2 linked regions of the Pseudoxanthobacter soli DSM 19599 genome follow. The protein of the gene in region 1 interacts with the protein of each later gene in a pairwise test. Links are inferred from orthologs where the notes say so. Each region holds a gene or a part of one and is shown in the gene's direction. Other genes may lie near its edges. The genes, in order: BUF17_RS05740 and def.

Region 1 (3,289 bases):
GGCGAACGCGCACAGGAAGATCAGGCCGAGATAGATGCCGCACAGCGCGGCGGTGATCTGGATCATGCGCGGCATGATCTTGTCGGAGCGGTCGGACGATTCGGTGCGGAACAGCTGCATGCCGCCGATGCGCAGGAACGGGAACAGGAACAGGCCGATGGCGATGATGCCGATGCCGCCGATGCCCTGCAGCATCGCCCGCCACAGCAGGATGCCGCGCGGCAGCCTGTCGAGGCCCACGAGGATGGTGGAGCCGGTCGTCGTCAGCCCCGACATCGATTCGAACACGGCCTCGGCGAAGGTGATCCTCACCTCGGAGAAATAGAACGGCAGCGCGCAGACGATGGCCGTCACCACCCACAGCACCGTCGTCATCAGGAAGCCGAACCGCACGGTGAAACGGGGCATCGGGTGGCGGGTGGCGACGATGCCGAGGATCGAAAGGCCTGCGACCACGGCCGCCGAGGCCACGAACACCTGCCAGTCCAAATGCCGGTCATAGAGATCGACGGCCGCCGGGATCAGCATCGCCGCCGCCATCACCAGGGTGAAGAAGCACGTGATGTAGAGCGTCGGGCGGAGATATTGGACGGCCTGCATGGGGATCCGTTCGGCGGCGGTACGCTCGGGCGGGCGGCGGCGCGCCGGGCCGCCGCTTCCTGCCTCTTTCTTCGGGGATCGCACGGCGCTTCGCAAGAGAGCCGGCGGTGCGCCGGGTGGTCCGGGCGGGCTTCCGCGGCCGCCGTTCCCATGAAAACCGCGGCGGACCGCCTTCAACCGCGTCCGCACGGTTGACGAGGCCACGCATTTCGGTCAGAGAACCTGCGTCGCCCGCAGGATGCGCATGGTCATGGTCCGTCAGGACAGCTTCGACATCGCCCGCCTTTTCGCCCGTGCCCCCCGGCACGGCCGCGACATGGCGCGTGCGCGCATCTCCGTGGTTCGCCCGATCGCCGCGACGCGCGGCGCCGCTCTCAAAACGTCCGGCACCAAAACGCTCAAGACGACGACGGCTTGATGCCTCCCCGCGCTCCGACCGGCTCTCCCCCGGGGCACGAGGGGGGAGGATGGTCGCTCGCGGCGTCTGGACGACGCGGGATGCGGCCGGCGGGAGAGGGATTTCAAGGAGACTGATCCAATGGGCTATTCGGTTGCAGTCGTCGGCGCCACCGGCAATGTGGGCCGCGAGATGCTGGACATCCTGGAAGAGCGCGGCTTCCCGGCCGACGAGGTGATCGCGGTCGCCTCGCGCCGCAGCCAGGGCACCGAGGTTTCGTTCGGCGACCGCACGCTCAAGGTGAAGGCGATCGAGAACGTCGACTTCTCCAAGGTCGACATCTGCCTGATGTCGGCAGGCGGCGCGGTGTCCAAGGAATGGTCGCCGAAGATCGCCGCGGCCGGCGCCGTCGTGATCGATAATTCCTCGACCTGGCGCATGGACCCCGACGTCCCGCTGATCGTGCCGGAGGTCAACGCGGACGCCATCGTCGGCTTCCGCAAGAAGGGCATCATCGCCAACCCGAACTGCTCGACCGCCCAGCTCGTGGTCGCGCTGAAGCCGATCCACGACCGGGCGCGCATCCGCCGCGTGGTGGTGTCGACCTACCAGTCGGTCTCCGGCGCCGGCAAGGAGGCGATGGACGAGCTGTTCGAGCAGACCCGGGCGGTGTTCGTCTCCGACCCGGTGGAGACCAAGAAGTTCCCGAAGCGGATCGCCTTCAACGTGATCCCGCACATCGATGTCTTCATGGACGACGGCTTCACCAAGGAAGAGTGGAAGATGACCGTCGAGACCAAGAAGATCCTCGATCCGAAGATCAAGCTCACGGCCACCTGCGTCCGCGTGCCGGTGTTCGTGTCGCATTCCGAGGCGGTGTCGCTCGAGCTCGAAAGCCCGCTTTCGGCCGACGAGGCCCGCGAGATCCTGCGCGAGGCGCCGGGCTGCCTCGTCGTCGACAAGCGCGAGCCGGGCGGCTACGTCACGCCCTACGAGGCGACCGGCGAGGACGCGACCTATATCAGCCGCATCCGCGAGGACCCGACCGTCGACAACGGCCTCGCGATGTGGATCGTCTCCGACAATCTGCGCAAGGGCGCTGCGCTCAACGCCGTGCAGATCGCCGAAGTGCTGATCAACCGCAAGCTGATCGAGGCCAAGCAGCAGGCGGCGTGACAGACGCGGGCGGGCATCGCTCCGCCGCACGGGGCACGCCCCAGACGGAATGAACGGCCCGGCGCACCCACGCGCCGGGCCGTTTTTCGTTGCGGATGACCCCGCCGCTAGAGCGCTTTCCGATCTGATGGACTCATCAGATCGACAAGAAATCGCTCCAGCTTCAAAAGCTTGAGCATATCCTTTTCGTTCAGATCCTTCGATCTGAACGGGATATGCTCTAAGCGCTTTCCGATCTGATGGACTCATCAGATCGACAAGAAATCGCTCCAGCTTCAAAAGCTTGAGCATATCAGGGGATCAGCCGGTCCGCCCGCAGCCGCTCGAACAGCGCGAAGAAGGCGTCGTCCGTCGGCTGGTAATGGCTGAAGCCAAGCCGCCGGCTCTTCGACATGTCGGTGACGACCTCGATCGGCCGGCCGAGGTCGGCATCGGTGTGCCAGGGCGAGGCGAGGCGGCCAAGGTCCGGCTCGGCGAGGCCGTGGCGGGCGGCGAGGTCGCGCCAGATCGCGGCGTCGTCCTTCATCTGCTCGTCGAGCGGCCGCACGATGCCGTCGAACGGCTCGGCCTCGATGCCGAACCACTCCGCGATCCGGCCCCACATCCAGCTCCAGCGGAAGATGTCGCCGTTGACGACGTTGAACGCCTCGTTGGCGGCGGCGGGCGTCGTGGCCGCCCACAGCATGTGGCGGCCGAGCTGGCGCGCGTCCGTCATGTCGGTGAGGCCGTTCCACTGCGCCTCCACGCCGGGAAACCGGAACGGCCGGCCGGTGGCCTTGCAGATCGAGGCGTGGACCGCGAGCGTCGTGCCCATGTTCATGGCGTTGCCGACCGCCTTGCCGATCACGGTATGCGGCCGGTGGATGCTCCAGGTGAAGCCGTCGCTCGCGGCGGCCCGGAACACCTCGTCCTCCTGGGCATAATAGAAATTGTCGATGTCGAGCCGGCCCTGGTCCTCGCGGAACGGGGTCTGCGGCAGCCTGCCCTTGCCGTAGGCCTCGAACGGTCCGAGATAGTGCTTGAGGCCGGTGACGAGCGCGACGTGGCGCACCGTTCCGGCGGGCCGCAGCGCGTCGAGCAGGTTGCGCACCATCGCGGCGTTGACGCGGATGTTCT
Region 2 (3,179 bases), 350 kb from region 1 along the record:
CGACGCAGAACCCACCAATGGGAACGGCGGCTTCACGGATGGCACTATTGATGCTCAAATGTCCGCAATGGGGTCGCAAACCGACGATGAGAAAGCAGCCGCGCGGCATGCTATAAGTCAAACTCAATCCAAAAACGACTTCGCCTTCATATGCCCCCCTCACCCCCTCGCCCCCCGCCTCGGCGCCGGTTCCTCTCCCACCCCCGGCGCGGCCGTGCCGAGTTCGAGGCTTTCGATGCGGGCGCCGCGGCGGGCGATCTTGTCGGCGGAGATGGCGATCTGGTCGACGTCCTGCACGGCCTGGGCGAAATGGCGTTCCAGCGCGGCGGTGCGGTCGGCGAGGCGGCCGACATCCTCGATGAGGCGGCGCACTTCGGCCTGCACGATGTGTGCCTGCTCGCGCATCCGCTCGTCGCGCAAGAGCGACTGCACCACCTGGATCGACAGCATCAGCAGCGACGGCGACACCACCACCACCCGGCCCGAAAGCGCGCGGTCCACCACGTCGCCGAACCGCTCATGCAGGTCGGCGAACAAGGCCTCGGAGGGCACGAACATCAAAGCCGTGTCCTGGGTCTCGCCGGGCAGCAGGTAACGGGCGCGGATATCGTCGACATGCTTGCCGACGTCGCGGCGGAACTGCGCCTCGGCCAGCTTCACCGCCTCGGCGGTTTCGGCGGCGCGCACCCGGTTCCACGCCTCCAGCGGGAACTTGGCGTCGATGGCGAGCGCGGGCTGGCCGTTCGGCAGCCGGATCACGCAGTCGGGCCTCGTGCCGTTCGACAGCGTCGCCTGGAAGGCATAGGCGCCCTCCGGCAGGGCATCGCGCACGATCGCCTCCATCCGCCCCTGGCCGAACGCGCCGCGGGCCTGCTTGTCGGAAAAGATGCGCTCCAGCGCCACCACATGGCCGGTCAGCTCGCCGATGGTGCGGTCGGCGCGGTCGATCACCGCCAGCCGCTCGGCCAGCCGGCGCAGGTTCTCGTGGGTGGCGCGGGTGCTCTCGGTCATCGACTGGCCGATGCGGTGGCCGAGCCCGTCGAGCCGCTCTGTCAGCGCGCGGGCGAGGTCGGCCTGCCGGCTGCCGAAGATCTCGGCCATTGTCGCAAGCCGCCCGGCCGTTTCCGACTGGGCGCGGCCGATCTCGGCGAGGCGCCGGTCGAGCGCGCCGGCATCGTCGCCGACGAAGCCCGCGCGGCGCCCCAGCCGGTAGCCGGCAAAAAAAGCCAGCCCCAGCGCCAGCACCGCCCCGACGAGCACCACGGGGCCCGAAAACACCCGCCCGCCGATTCCCAGCGCCACCGGCACCGCATCCGCCCACGTCATGTCCGCCTTCCCTTCCCCGCGCGGCCGGCAGGCCCCGCGATTCCGCATACGATTCGTTGACCGCAACCGCGCCATTTCCTATGTCTGCGGCCATGGCAAAACGCGACATCATCGTGCTGCCGGACGCACGGCTCCGGCAGCGCAGCGAACCCGTGCAAACCGTCGACGACACGGTGAGAACCCTCGTCGACGACATGCTGGAAACCATGTATGCCGCGCCCGGCATCGGGCTCGCGGCGATCCAGATCGCGGTGCCGAAGCGCGTGCTCGTCATCGACATCGCCAAGGACGGCACGCCGCCGGAACCCCTCGGCGTGATCAACCCGGAGATCGTCTGGAGCTCCGACGAGATCTCGGCCTACAACGAGGGCTGCCTCTCGATCCCCGATTATTACGAGGAGGTGGAGCGCCCCGCCCGCGTCCGGGTGCGGTTCCTCGACCGCGAGGGCCGGGACTGCGAGTTGGAGGCCGACGGCCTGCTCGCCACCTGCCTGCAGCACGAGATCGACCACCTCAACGGCGTGCTGTTCATCGACCACCTGTCGAAGCTGAAGCGCGACCGGGTGATCAAGAAGTTCCAGAAGCAGGCGCGGCTCTCCACCCGCTGAGGCGGGCGGAGGCACCGGCCGCGCCCCCGCGGCGCGCGAGGCCGCGCCCTTCTCCAAACCCGAGGTTCGCCGCCCATGCCGGCTTCGACGTCCCTGCGCATCGTCTTCATGGGCACGCCCGATTTCGCGGTGCCGACGCTGGTCGAGATCCTCGGCCAGGGCCATGAGGTCGTCGCGGTCTATACCCGCGCGCCGAAGCCGGCCGGCCGGGGCATGGCCGAGCGGCGCTCGCCGGTGCACGATCTCGCCGCGGGGTTCGCGATCCCCGTGTTCACCCCGCGCAGCCTGCGCACCGAAGAGGCCCAGGCCGAATTCGCGGCGCATGAGGCCGACGTGGCGGTCGTGGTCGCCTACGGGCTGATCCTGCCGCCCGCCATCCTCGCCTTGCCGGCCGAGGGCTGCCTGAATCTGCACGCCTCGCTGCTGCCGCGCTGGCGCGGCGCCGCGCCGATCAACCGCGCCGTCATGGCGGGCGATGCGGAAACCGGCGTGATGGTGATGCGCATGGACGAAGGGCTCGACACCGGCCCCGTCGCGCTGAGCGAGCGGGTGTCGATCGGCCCGGACGAGACCGCCGGCCAGCTTCACGACCGGCTCGCCCGGCTCGGCGCCGACCTGATGGTGCGCGCGCTCGCCGCGCTCGCCCGCGGCAGCCTCGGCAGCGAGCCCCAGCCGGCGGAGGGCGTGACCTACGCCGCCAAGATCGACAAGGCGGAAGCGCGGATCGACTGGACGCGGCCGGCCCAGGCGGTGCACGACCATGTCCGCGGCCTGTCGCCGTTCCCCGGCGCGTTCTGCGAGCTCGTCATCGGCGGCAAGCCGGAGCGGCTGAAGGTGCTGCGCACGGTCGTCTCCCCCACCGCCCTTTCCGGCACGGCCGCCCCCGGCACCGTGCTCGACGACGGGCTGACGGTGGCGTGCGGCGAAGGCGCGGTCCGCCTTGTCGAGGTGCAGCGCGCCGGCAAGGCGCCGATGGCCGCGGACGTTTTCCTGCGCGGCACGCCGGTGCCCGCCGGAAGCGCGCTCGCCTGAAGGCGCGCCGCCCGGCCAACCACAGGAAGAACGAACGGCGGAAACGGGCCCCATTGCGGGTATCCTTCCCCGGCTCACTAGACCAAAATAAGAACTAAAGCGGAACATAACGAAGACGATGCCGCGCTACAAGCTCACCATCGAATATGACGGCGGCCCGTTCGTCGGCTGGCAGCGCCAGGGCTTCGGCGCGTCGGTTCAGGGCGAGCTGGA

What was found.
Region 2: the proteins of BUF17_RS05740 (region 1) and def interact in binary tests that used the Escherichia coli proteins (3 or more experiments, as listed by UniProt). The link is inferred for Pseudoxanthobacter soli DSM 19599 from one-to-one orthologs.

What each region holds. Positions count from the first base shown.
Region 1 is NZ_FRXO01000002.1:277,562-280,850, reverse strand. The notes cover bases 180-3,155. They hold BUF17_RS05740 (aspartate-semialdehyde dehydrogenase), read left to right. Parts: upstream 180-1,138; coding sequence 1,139-2,173; downstream 2,174-3,155. Other genes in these bases: BUF17_RS05735 (SDR family oxidoreductase), read right to left, coding at 2,466-3,155; BUF17_RS22850 (hypothetical protein), read left to right, coding at 851-1,018; BUF17_RS05745 (TrkH family potassium uptake protein), read right to left, coding at 180-600. In the rest of the region: more of BUF17_RS05745, read right to left, coding at 1-179; more of BUF17_RS05735, read right to left, coding at 3,156-3,289.
Region 2 is NZ_FRXO01000002.1:630,715-633,893, forward strand. The notes cover bases 311-3,176. They hold def (peptide deformylase), read left to right. Parts: upstream 311-1,418; coding sequence 1,419-1,934; downstream 1,935-3,176. Other genes in these bases: BUF17_RS07145 (DNA recombination protein RmuC), read right to left, coding at 311-1,326; fmt (methionyl-tRNA formyltransferase), read left to right, coding at 2,010-2,966; truA (tRNA pseudouridine(38-40) synthase TruA), read left to right, coding at 3,085-3,176. Outside these bases: more of BUF17_RS07145, read right to left, coding at 160-310; more of truA, read left to right, coding at 3,177-3,179. UniProt on the Escherichia coli protein: Removes the formyl group from the N-terminal Met of newly synthesized proteins. Requires at least a dipeptide for an efficient rate of reaction. N-terminal L-methionine is a prerequisite for activity but the enzyme has broad specificity at other positions.